2 linked regions of the Prochlorococcus marinus str. MIT 1214 genome follow. The protein of the gene in region 1 interacts with the protein of each later gene in a pairwise test. Links are inferred from orthologs where the notes say so. Each region holds a gene or a part of one and is shown on either strand. Other genes may lie near its edges.

Region 1 (7,752 bases):
TGCCTCACCAACAATACCTTCAACGGTTTCTTCAACCCTTCCATCTTGTCGGATTTTAAAGCGCAATGTGCGTTGTGGCATAAAATTGAAGCCCTAAGTTTCGCATGATATAGAAAAAAACTCTAGAAACGCGAATTATTAATTACAACGAATTGTTTTTGTACCAAAAATTAAACTAATTGACCATCATCAATTAATGATTTTAATTGTTTTTGTACCTCTGGATCATCCAATTGCTCTAATGCTGTCCTTGCTTCATACCTTACAGAGGGCTCTCTATCGTTTAATAAAACAGAAATAAAGGTCTCAACTATTTGGATCTGGATTTCCGCACTCAAAAGATCATAAAGGCGGTCTAGGGACCAAATACAGTTACTACGAACTATTGGTTCACCATCTACTTGCAAACTTTCAAGTAATTGATTCGCGGCTGGGGGAGAGCTTTCTGCTGAATTTAGTCCAACTTCTGCTAGAGAACTGGATGCCCACAATCTCACGGCAGCGACATCTTGTTTTAATGCATTAATCAGAGGTTCTAGCACTGGGGCGTCAGGGTAATTTCCGAGACTCCATGCAGTAGCTTTTCGCACATAAGCGTTACTATCAAACCTCAATAAATGCAATAGAAGATCTATAGCTTTTGGACAAGGATTTCTACCCAAAGCATAAACAGCACTCATCCTGATAACAGGAGAAGGCTCCTCAAGTAAAGGCAATAAGAATGGAAGAGCTCTAGAGTCTCTATGTTCACAAAAGACTCTTAAGCCCTGAAGTCTCTCATTATTTCCAGACTGAAGCCATTTCAACGCAAGATCACATTCTTTTGATGAATTTCCTTGATCTCCATCAATTTTATCTAATTCAATTTCATCTAAAGGATCTCCTGCCAATTGAGCAGCTAATTCTCTAGCTAAAAGATCAGGGTCTATGGCTAAATTAGCCAACCCTTTTTCACTTAATTTTTGATTTTCATCATTCATAGCTCTGACAGAAGAAGAGCAAACTAATTAATTGGTGCTGGTGCAAGCATATCCCCGGGAAGCCATATTCGAGCACTGACAGCGAACAAAGCAACAGCAAAAAGAGCAACAATTAAAATAGGAAAAAGAGTTGTTCGTAAAAAACCCAAAGTTACAAACTAATTAGAATTATATTCTGCTCTAAATTTTGACCATTTGGCTATCGCGGGTCAACTTTTGGAGTTATTAGTTTTGTTTTCTTCATTAAAAAAACACAACTTACAGCAATGGAAAGCGAAATCCAAGCACTCCTTTCTTGATGTAATAAGAAAGCCCCGATACTAACTAATCCACTATAAAGAATGCCTGAGCCTAAAACGAAGCGAGATCCAAGCACTGAAAAATTATCAACTGGATTAATATTCAGACTTTTCCTTATTTTTTGCCAACCAGGTCCAGGTGGGTTGACCTGCATCACAAATTTATTGAGTGTCTCCTCAGACTCTGGCTCAGTGAAGAATAAAGTAAGCAACCAAATCACAGCTGTAAATGAAGTAGTAAATAAAAGTCTTTTTCCAAAATCTTCAATTATAAAATAGGGAGAAACTGAGGTGATTAAGCCTAGAAAAAAACCACTCAGCATTGCGGAAAGTTCCGCTAGAGCATTAACTCTCCACCAAAACCACCTAAGCACAAGAACAGCGCCTGGACCTGTACCTATTGCAATCACAAGTCTAAACATTGAGCCAATACTGTTACTAAATAAAGCAGTGATTACTCCAATTAGAAGCAACAAAATGCTCGCGACCTGACCAATAAAAATCATTTCTCTAGGTCCAGCCGATGGTCTAACAAATCTTTTATACAGATCATGAGCAAGATAACTTGCCCCCCAATTAATCGAAGTACTTACAGTACTCATAAATGCAGCAACCAATGAAACCACGACCAAGCCAAGTCCAACAGGTGGCAAATATGTAACAGCGAGGTTTGGATAACTTAATTCCCAGTCAGTTTGTTGAGGCAAGAGGACTAAACCAGCCAAACCAACTAAAACCCAAAGCCAACTACGAATAAGATAATTAACAATTAAAAAAACTATTCCTGCCAAAGTTGCTTGTTTTTCATCCTTAGTAGCCAACAAACGTTGGATAAATTCTCCACCACCATCACTACGTCTAAAACTCCACCACTGTAAAGAAATAAAAGCGAAAAAAGTAGTAATCGTTATTCCTGAACTATCCAACCAACTCAAACCATCATTAGTTAACGTCCATGGAAATATAGAAAGGAGCTCAGGTCGATCTAATTCCTCTAACTTTGTTAATAAATCCGTCATACCACCTGAAGCATCAAGTGCTACAAAGCAAACAGCAAACGCGCCTATAAGAGCTAATATAAGTTGTACAAAATCATTAACCACTACTGCCCAAAGCCCACCTAGTACTGTGTAAATAAGCAAAAACAAAGCAACTAAAATCATTAAAAGTATCGTGTCAGTAATGATCCCAAATACACTATGTCCATCTACCACGCCGAATGATTCAGCCACTTTCCGCATTGCTAAGAAAGCATAACCAATTCCTATGCAATTGATTGGAACAGAAAGTAAAAAAGCTTTTATGCCTCTTAGATAGGCTGCAGCTCGCCCCCCATAACGTAGTTCAGTAAAGGCTGCGTCAGTCAATACTCCACTACGCCTCCAGAGTGGAGCGAATATAACTGTCATAGCGACATGTGCAAGTCCAAAACTCCACCATTCCCAATTCCCAGCTAAGCCTCTAGTCCCAATAATACCCGCCACATAAAGAGGTGTATCAATTGAGAAAGTTGTCGCAGCCATAGACATCCCTGCAAGCAAACCATTCAGACGACGACCAGCAACAAAATAGTCTGCTTCATTTTGATTTTTTAGAGATATATACATTCCTAATACCAAGGAAAAGATCAGATAAACAAATAAAATAACCCAATCAATAAATGTCATAACAGCGCATAAGTTATATATATTTCATGCCTAGTTAATGTTTATTTTATCCATTGCTCGCCTTCTTAATTGTCCACATGCCGCATCTTTATCTCTACCTCTACTTGCACGAACACTGACAGCAACTCCTTTATTTTCTAAAAGTTCCCTAAAGCCATTAACTCTGGATTGACTTGGTCGTTTAAAGTTCTCTTCAGCAATTGGGTTATAGGCTATCAAATTAACATGGCTCTGAAAACCTCTCATCAGATCAGCCAACTGCTCTGCATGAATATCTTTATCATTCACCCCTCCAAGAAGGACATACTCAAAACTTACTCGTCGGCCAGTCAATTCTATATATTTTTTACAGTCTTTGAGTAATGAATTAATTGGATAAGAACTCGCCGAGGGAATTATTAATTCACGCAACTTCTGATTAGGTGCATGAAGACTTACTGCAAGAGTGAATTTAGCTCTTCCTAAACGAGCTTGAGCTAATTTCGCCAAATCTGGGAGAGTATTGGGTATTCCAACAGTGCTAACAGTTATCTTCCTTTGACCAATACCAATATCATTCGTGAGACACTCAATCGAGTCCAAAACATTGCGAATATTTAGAAGTGGCTCGCCCATACCCATAAATACGACATGAGTGGGACTCCTATTCATTGTCTCTCCAACACTAATAACTTGATCAACTATCTCATTAACATTTAAAGATCTATTGAGTCCCCCCTTCCCAGTTGCACAAAATTTGCAACCCATAGGACAGCCAATTTGACTTGAGACACAAACAGTAAGTCTTTTATCTGTTGGAATTCCGACTGTTTCTATAATCTCTCCATCAAAAGTTCCCATCAATAATTTCAAAGTCTCATCTTCCGCTACCACTCTGTTTATTTCATCCAGTCTTCCAATCTTTATTCCTTTACTCTCTAATGAATCTCGCCATTTTTTTGGAAGCACAGTTATTGAATCCAAGCTTCTTGCCCCTCTTTGATAAATCCATTCATGAAGCTGCTTTCCACGAAAAGTTTTTTCACCTTCCTGACGAGCAAAATCTTCAAGGTCTTCCGAACTTAAGCCAAGTAAGGATCGATTACTTGATAGTCTAGGAAGTTTTGTCACCAATTCATTAAGCCATGTCCCAATTTAAATTCCAAAAGAACTAATGCAATAAAACCAATCATTGCCCATCTACCATTAACTCGTTCAGTATGTGTATGAAAGCCATAGCGAGGCAATTTACGCTTGGGAACTAGGGGTGGATCAATCATCGATGGACTTTTAAAGGAAGAACTAAATAGTAGAAAGTTTAGAAGAAAATTGTAGAAGAATTGATTTATTCATCTGAAAGTAAGCCTTCTTCTTGCAAGCCTTCTAATGCAGCAGGGTCTGGCATTTGGTCTTCAGGTGATTCATCATCACCGGTTGGGCGAGCAAATGCAGCAAAATTACTCGTTGTTGGATCAATTCCATGTCTACTTCTAGTTGCCTCTAAATCCTCTTCACTTGGATCATCCAGAACAGAAGTATTCTTCGCAACCGGGGAGGAAGGCATGTCAACAGTATAGTCAGGCCTAAGGTTTTGTATCCTTCGATAACCAGCTGGGTCTTCTGCCAGAATATCTGGATGAGGACCTGCTTCAGCATTTAACTCTTCAACAAAGCCACTAAAACCTGTCCCAGCAGGTATGAGGCGACCAATAATTACATTTTCTTTAAGTCCACGAAGCCAATCAGACTTGCCTTCAATAGCCGCTTCGGTAAGAACTCGAGTTGTTTCTTGGAATGAAGCAGCCGATATGAAACTATCAGTATTAAGTGACGCCTTTGTAATTCCAAGTAGCACAGGAGTGAATTCCGAGGGAGCACCTCCAGTTATGGATATAGCCTGATTCGTATCTTCAACTTGCCTAAGTTCTATCAACTCTCCGGGTAAAAATGTCGTATCACCTGCATCTTCTATTCGCACTTTACTCGTCATCTGTCTAACTATTACCTCTATGTGTTTATCATCTATGGCTACACCCTGAGATTTATAAACATTTTGCACTTCACTCACCATCCTATGCTGAAGCTTAGCGATAGCCTCCTGAGCTGCATCCATTAGAGGTTTTTTATCGCGCAAGTCCGCAAAGAAACATTCCAAAAGTTCATGGGGGTTAACTGGGCCATCAGTCAAGAATTCACCAGCAACCACTTGTTGGCTATTTCGAACCATTACATTACGGCCTAATAAAATTGGATATTCAGTAATTACATCATTATCTTCGATAATAGATACAACTAAAGAATCATCGTCATCTCCTTTTTTTATATCTACTGTTCCAGACTTTTTACACAAAATAGCTGAATCCCTGGGCCTACGAGCTTCAAGTAATTCTTCGATCCTTGGTAAACCTTGAACAATATCCCCTGTTTTTTGTCTTTCAAAAACCAATAAAGCCAAACCATCGCCTCGTTGTACTAGATCACCATCACGAACATGAAGGACTGAATCTGGTGAGACCATATAAGGTCTACCAAGGCGCAACTTAACTCTCTTTCCATCAATATTCTCGATTTCCCCACAAGCACCTATTGGTTGATCTTTTGAGACAAAGTCTCCATCTACTACTCTTTGCCCTACTTCCAAAAGAGTAGTTCCTTTCGAATCAATTGTTATTGTATCTTCATCTCTTTCGACGATAAGTCTTCGAACTGGATCACCCTCAAGAGCATCAGGGAGTTGAACAATTCCTTCTTGCTTACATAAAATTTGAGTTGTGGCCACAACGTCTCCAGCCTTAACAATTTGAGCATTTTCTATCTGTAATTCTGTGTGTGTTGAACCATGGCTTGAATCAGAGGTTGTATCTCTTCTAACTAAAATACTTTCAAGAATAACTAATTTTAATCTATCAGTATTCTTTGAACTCAAGTCTTGAGTAACTTCTACGTCTACCGTCATCTGTGGTGTCGTATCAAATGTCTCAAGCATCAGTTGTGTTTTAAGTAACTCAATACCTTCAACAGACTTAATAAGCTCACCATCCTTATAAGCAAGTCTTTGAGACGCTTTTATTCCTAGAGATGGGCCTATAGGTTGTTTAACATGCTCTAACTCGGGCAATTGTGCTTGATCAGGAATAGTAAATTCCTCTACAGGTCTCAATAGAAGGCCTTTACCTTCTGGTGTTTCAACTGATTGAACCATTACCATCGAATCAGTCTTAATCCCTTTCGCAATAGTTTCACCAGGATTAACTATTTGTCCATCACCTTCAAACCTATCAAGTGCTTTATTCTCTTTGCATAGTTTAAAAGTACCGCTTCTAACTATGATTTCTCTAAGGATATCATTTTTCTGAGTAACGGTAACTATTCCAGCAGTTCGACTAAAAATATCTTTGACAACTTCAGTTCCTGCCTCTATCCATTGACGATCTTTAATCATCAACAACGAAATATCTTTATTGATCTCATGAGTTTCTTGAGGAATCCATAAAAGAGTGCCACCTTTGCTAACTTCATACCCATTCTTTGCAGAACGAGCTTTCTTAATTGTCAACCCAGGAGCATATTTAACCAGTCCACCTGTTTCAGTTTTAAACCGATCGTCTGCCAACTCAGCTATTACCTCATTATTCCCAATTTTACTTCCAGGGATAGTATTCAATCTGTAGCGAGTATCATCTTTTGCTTCAAGATGCCATATTTCACCAGAGTGAGTGCTCTCTTCTAATAATTTAAAATCCTTTAAAGTCATCGACGTTGTTACTATTTGAACTTCTCTGGAATCACCAATAGAATCTCTGAGTCTTACTTCACCTCCAAACTCACTTGCCTGGCTAGCTTCAGCTAAAACTTGTCCCTCATTGACAGAAACATTGCCAGAAACAACAGGCATAGCATTAGGAGGTAAATTATATACGTCTCCAGCTAACACCCAAAGCCGACCAAGTCGTTGAGCTTTAAGAGTTATATTTCCTTGTCTATCAGTAACCTCTCTGGGTTGAATAATTTTTTCATACCTAACTTGTCCAGCTAAATCACAAATCACATCCTTGGTAGCCTTTTCAACACTCTTTTGAACGGCACCACTAGCAATCTGAGCGACAGTCACATCTATATCAATATTTTGGCCATTGTCTACAAAAAGTAGAGAACCCATAGGTATATCAATTCTTTGAGATTTACCACCACCTGCTGGTACAACACTTAGATTAAAATCAACTTCTGCTTGCTGAGCTTCAACACCATGTGGTGTTCTATAGCCTCTTACTCTTGCCTTTGATCCAAATTCAACTTTTCCTGAGACAGTGGAGCGCACAACACCAGTCTCCGCTGTTGAGACCCCGCCAGTATGGAAAGTCCTCATAGTTAATTGGGTGCCTGGCTCCCCAATAGATTGAGCCGCAACGATACCTACTGCTTCCCCTAAATCAACGAGTTGATTATGCGCCAGCGCCCAACCATAACATTTACGACAAACTGATCTGGTCGCCTCACATGTAAGAGGAGATCTAACTCTGACACCTTGAATATTTGATTGTTCAAATTTCTTAGATAGCTGAGGGTCAATGGGAGTATCTCTTTCAGCTAAAACTTGTTCGTCTGCGTTAACTACTTGCTCGGATGTCAAGCGTCCAACGAGCCGATTACCAAATTTTCCATCCTCTCCACTTATTAAAATTGATCTTGTAGTACCACAATCCTCTTCTCTAACAATTACGTCTTGAGCAACATCAACCAAGCGTCTAGTTAAATATCCAGAGTCAGCAGTTCTCAAAGCAGTGTCAACAAGACCTTTACGCGCTCCATAAGAGGAAATGACATATT
Region 2 (5,337 bases), 120 kb from region 1 along the record:
ATGGTGGGATTCACTTGGTCAAGATTAGTAGATTTAATCCATTTTTTTAGGGCATCAATGCAAAGGTCTCGACCAGCAAGTAAAGGCTTTGCAAAAGGAGGCTGTGCAATTGAAAGGCCAAGAATATCAGCTGTGACTCTTACCTGCCCATCGCAATCACTTCCTGCACCAATTCCAATCACAGGAATTTCTAAATGTTTCTTTAGACGGCTGGCAATTTCTCCTGGAATATGTTCTAGAACTATTGCAAAACATCCTGCCTCTTGAAGCATTTTTGAATCGTTGAAAATTTTTTCTTGACTATCTCTATCCCTGGCTTGTGATTTATATCCAAGTTGATGAACTGATTGCGGAGTTAGACCAAGATGACCCATTACTGGAATTCCCATTCTAATAAGTCGTTTGATTACCAATAAAGTCTCAGGTTCCGCTCCTTCAAGTTTCACTGCTGAGGCAGAGGAGTTTTTCAGGAGAGTACCAGCAGCTTCAACTGCCTTGTCTTCTCCGCATTGATAACTTAAGAAAGGTAGATCACAAACTACTAATGGTTGTTCGGAAAGAGGTTTACAAAAACCTCTACAAACAGCCTGTGTGTGGTGCAGCATTTGATCAAGTGTTACCGGAAGTGTCGTTGCATGTCCCAAGACAACCATTCCAAGTGAATCTCCCACAAGAACGACATCAGCTCCTGCGGTCTCGACTATTGAAGATGAGATAGCATCCCACGCAGTTAACACTGTTATCTGTTTGCCCAACTTTTTAAAACTAACCAATTCTGTGGTTTGCATTTAATTCTTAATAACGTGTTTAGCTATTGCTAGAATGTTAATGACTCGGCCCCATGCGGCTGTGACGCTCAAACCTGGTCAGGACCGGAAGGTAGCAGCCATACGGGATGCTCAAAGCAGGCGTGGACTCCGGGTCACCTTAATCTAGGTAAAGTGATTAAGCTTAACGATTTTGTCTTAAACGTAAAAACTCAGGTATCGAAGCCCCTGCTTCCCTAGCTTCTGATTGCTCATAAAGTGATTGTGGCGAGAGTCTTGCTCTATTTCTTTCGTTTGAATAGATTTGATTACTGTCGAATCCAGTAGCAATAACTGTTACTTGTATCTCACCCTCAAGTTTTTCATCAACAACTGTTCCTACGATGATATTCGCTTCCGGATCTACTACATCGGATATGACTTCAGAAGCAGATGTCATATCTTCAAGAGTCATGTCTTTCCCACCAGTTATGTTAATCACACATCCTTTTGCCCCGTCTATTCTAGCTGCCTCTAACAGAGGACTATTGATTGCGGCTTGAGCTGCTTCAAGAGCTCTTGATCTTCCAGAGCCTAAACCAATTCCTAAAAGCGCAGTACCAGCTTCGGTCATAACAGAACGCACATCAGCAAAATCTACATTCACTAATCCAGGACAAGTGATTATGTCGCTTATACCTTGAACTCCTTTCATGAGAACATCATCAGCGCTTCTAAAGGCTTCTTGCAAAGGTGCTCCTGAAATTACATCTTTTAGTCTGTCGTTTGGGATGACAATTAACGTATCAACATTCTCGGCAAGCCTTGCGATACCTTCATCGGCTTGTCTTAAACGACGTTTTCCTTCAAAACTGAAAGGTTTGGTAACTATTCCTACTGTCAAAGCACCACTTTCTTTGGCGACTTGAGCAACGACAGGGGCTGCTCCAGTTCCAGTACCACCTCCCATTCCAGCGGCAATAAATACCAGGTCAACCCCTTCTAAAGCTTGCTGAAGATCGGCTCTCGATTCTTCTGCTGCCTTTTGACCAATGCTTGGATTGCCGCCTGCCCCAAGGCCTCTAGTTAAGCTTTGACCAAGCTGAACTCTATGGGTAGCGGATGATTGTATAAGAGCTTGAGCGTCTGTATTGAGTACTCGATATGTGACTCCATCGAGATCACTATTAATCATTCGGTTGACGGCATTACTTCCGCCGCCACCAACGCCAATAACCTCAATACGTGCAGATTGACTGGGCAGGATTCCTTCATCCATATTGAAACTAGATTTGTTTCCCATTCCCATCACCATATTCAGGATTAGAACTCATTTTTGGCATTATGAACATCATCCATGAATTCTGTTGGCTTATAAGTTCAAATTGATGAACAAATTAATTTCCCTGATTGACCATGAATTTCTATTAATTTATTAGAAAATTCTGAAAACTTTAGTCATAGCAAGGTATTTAGTCTTCATTGGTCAGTATTTTTTCTATTTTTAATTCTGGTTTGCTCGGATCTTTAAGATCCACAATCTTTACTTTTGTGTTGATTAAAAGATTTGGTAATGATTTTTGTAGCTGGTTGAGTTTATTAATTTGCTCGATTAAGCGATCAGTTCCTGAGCCTAAAAGGATTAAATCGAAGTGCTCGGTTTTTAGGCTGATTTCTTGAAGAGGATTTATTTTGATTTTTTGAAGAGGGCTTTGAAAAATAAATCTATTTTTAATTATTAAAATAATTTCTTTTTTTTTATTTGGATTCCAATTCTCTATAGATAATTTTATTTTATTTTTTTTTGATTTATTTACGAATTGAAGAGGTATCCATGATCCTTCAATATCAATCATTCCTTTTTCAATATTGTTTGAAACAACACGACTCGCAAAAGCTATTGGCTCTCTTTCTAAAATATTTAGATGAATTTCGGGAGGGAAAAACTTTCTACTTACTGAAACCCCTTTAATAGGAAGCTTTTTTATTAAATAGGATTCAATTTCTTTTGGATTCAATTCTAACAAATTTCTTGGATAAAAAATACTAGTTGTTTGTTTGATATCGTTATTTGATATTCCAGATAGACCAGTAATTTTAGTTTGATCAAAACTTATTGGCTTAAATGCTTGGTTTGAAAATGTAAGAATCAGCAAAATTGAAGTGCTTGAAAAAAAAAGTAATTGCCAAAGTTCAATTAGAAAATTTTTATTTTGAAAAATATACGAGACTTTTTCATTTGATATTCGATTGTTGTTATTTAATTTTCTGTTTTTTCTTTTATTTGATTTCAAAGGTCGCATCTTGCTCTGGACATAAGCTTGTCCATCCATTGACGAGCTCGCTCAGCATCTGAAAAAGGCACATCTATTTCTCTCCCTGAACCAATAAGTCTGAGTCGGCAACGTCCTTCAGATTCTTGTGTTAAAGGTGCTTCTCCTGAACTCAGAGCCATCAGTTCAACCATTTCTAATTTCTTAACTTCGAAACTTGCTTCCTCCTTGAAACTGCCAGCCTCAAAGCTACTCCAGCATAAAATACCAGCTTTTAATCGAGCAGCTCCTGTCCCATCAAGCTTGGCGAGTTCTGAACCTTTAGCCCAAATCAAATAGAGATTCTGTCGCCTTCTCTCTATCCAGCCAAGGGAAGCTATGAGAATAAAAGCCATCAATAATGGCAACCAAAGGAGACCGTGAATCATTTTTTAAAAAAGAAATCTAAAAAAGTCATGGTTACGTTATTCTTTTGCTGTTTCTATGAGACTAGCAACAAGTTTTTCTAGTTTTAATCCAGAAGCTTCCCACAATGTTGGATACATGCTTGTTTTAGTAAAGCCTGGCAAGGTATTAACTTCATTTATATAAATCTTTTGCGTGCTTTCTACGTAAAAGAAATCAACTCTTGCCAAACCATAAGCATTAATAGCTTTACATGCCTCGATAGATAGCTTTTGTATTTTATTAACTATATTTAAATTTAAATCAGCTGGGATGATTGTATTGCTCAGATTCTCATCGTATTTGGACTCATATGTATACCAATCAGTTTGAAACTTAACTTCGCCTACAACTGATGATTTCATTGTGGACTTTCCTAATACTCCACATTCAAGTTCTCTCCCTTCAATATTTTTTTCTATTATGATTCTTTTATCATATTTTCCTGCAATTTCTATTCCAGTAATTAGTTCTTTTTTTGAGTATGCTTTGGATATGCCAATAGAGGAACCCAGGTTGGCTGGCTTTACAAAACATGGATAGTTTATTATATTTTCAATTTTATTAAAAACAGATTCCATGACTAATTTATGATATAAATTCTCTTTATGTATATAAATATATGGAGCTTGAGGTAGATTAAATGATTTGAAAATTGATTTCATTGCTATTTTATCCATACCTAAAGATGAGCCAAGAGTTCCTGATCCAACAAAAGGCTTTCCTGTTAATTTAAATAATCCCTGAATAACTCCATCCTCCCCATTTGGACCATGTAATGCAGGAAACCATATATCAACTTTGTTACTTTCTTTTGCAAAGTTAGTAAGATTATTTATAGATTCTTCATGGTTTTTTATTGTTTTAGTTGACTCTTTGCTTTTAATCAAAATTGACTTTGAGTATTCTGAATCTTCCCAAAAACCATACTTATCTATATAAATGGGGTTTACAAAAAAGCGCTCACGATTAGAAGAATGACATAAGGCATTGTAAATAGTTTTAGCTGATTTGATAGAAACTTCATGTTCACTTGAATTTCCACCAAAAACTAGACCTATAGTGAGTTTTTTATTCAACATTTCTATTATGGTTCTGAGTATTTCAAAAGGTGATTTATTAAATTTATCAACATTATGAAAAGATTCCAGTTAACGAGAATGGACGTATTTCATTAATTTTTATTGTCACTATTTCTCCTGGTTTATGTGATTTGATATTGCTTGATGATCTTGGTATAAATGTTAGTCTATTTGTTCTAGTTCTTCCCATTAATTGGGAAGTATCTTTAGAATTTATATTCTCTATAAGTATTTCCTGTAATGAGTCTTTATATCTTAAATTTCTTTCTTTTGCGGTCTTTTTCACTAAGTGATTAATTTCTCTTAGTCTATCAATTTTTATTGTTTCAGGTAATTGATTAGGCCACAAAGCAGCAGGAGTATTTGGCCTTGGAGAGTAGGCTGCAGTATTAACAAGATCAAATTTAACATCCTCTATAAGTGATAGTGTTTCTTCGAATTCATCTCTCGTCTCTTCTGGAAAAGCTACAATTGCATCAGAAGTAATCGATGACTCAGGAATTTTTTGTTTTATATAATCTATAATTTCTTTATAGGTTTGAACGGTATAGCCACGACCCATATTTTTGAGTACTTTATTACTTCCACTTTGGAACGGGATATGAAAGTGTTCACAAACTTTAGGAAGTCTTGCACATACATCTATTAACTCTTTTGTGAAATACCTGGGATGACTTGTGGCAAATCTAATACGCTCAATTCCTTCAATATCATGAATATATTCTAATAAATATGAAAGTGTTAATTGTCCAGATTTATTAAACTCATAAGCTTTAAAATCTCTGCCATAAG

What was found.
Region 2: the proteins of rlmN (region 1) and ftsZ interact in binary tests that used the Escherichia coli proteins (3 or more experiments, as listed by UniProt). The link is inferred for Prochlorococcus marinus str. MIT 1214 from one-to-one orthologs.

Annotation. Positions count from the first base shown.
Region 1 is NZ_CP114777.1:996,261-1,004,012, forward strand. Bases 2,017-4,836 are described here. They hold rlmN (23S rRNA (adenine(2503)-C(2))-methyltransferase RlmN), read right to left. Parts: upstream 4,057-4,836; coding sequence 2,977-4,056; downstream 2,017-2,976. Other genes in these bases: O5639_RS05820 (sodium:solute symporter family protein), read right to left, coding at 2,017-2,946; O5639_RS05830 (high light inducible protein), read right to left, coding at 4,053-4,205; O5639_RS05835 (DNA-directed RNA polymerase subunit beta'), read right to left, coding at 4,271-4,836. Outside these bases: O5639_RS05810 (DUF2997 domain-containing protein), read right to left, coding at 1-81; O5639_RS05815 (HEAT repeat domain-containing protein), read right to left, coding at 171-980; more of O5639_RS05820, read right to left, coding at 1,180-2,016; more of O5639_RS05835, read right to left, coding at 4,837-7,752.
Region 2 is NZ_CP114777.1:872,269-877,605, reverse strand. The notes cover bases 1-2,872. They hold ftsZ (cell division protein FtsZ), read right to left. Parts: upstream 2,050-2,872; coding sequence 952-2,049; downstream 1-951. Other genes in these bases: O5639_RS05110 (cell division protein FtsQ/DivIB), read right to left, coding at 2,219-2,872; panB (3-methyl-2-oxobutanoate hydroxymethyltransferase), read right to left, coding at 1-788; hemW (radical SAM family heme chaperone HemW), read left to right, coding at 1-28. In the rest of the region: more of O5639_RS05110, read right to left, coding at 2,873-3,049; O5639_RS05105 (hypothetical protein), read right to left, coding at 3,037-3,447; O5639_RS05100 (D-alanine--D-alanine ligase family protein), read right to left, coding at 3,484-4,545; tRNA (N6-isopentenyl adenosine(37)-C2)-methylthiotransferase MiaB, read right to left, coding at 4,598-5,337. UniProt on the Escherichia coli protein: Essential cell division protein that forms a contractile ring structure (Z ring) at the future cell division site. The regulation of the ring assembly controls the timing and the location of cell division.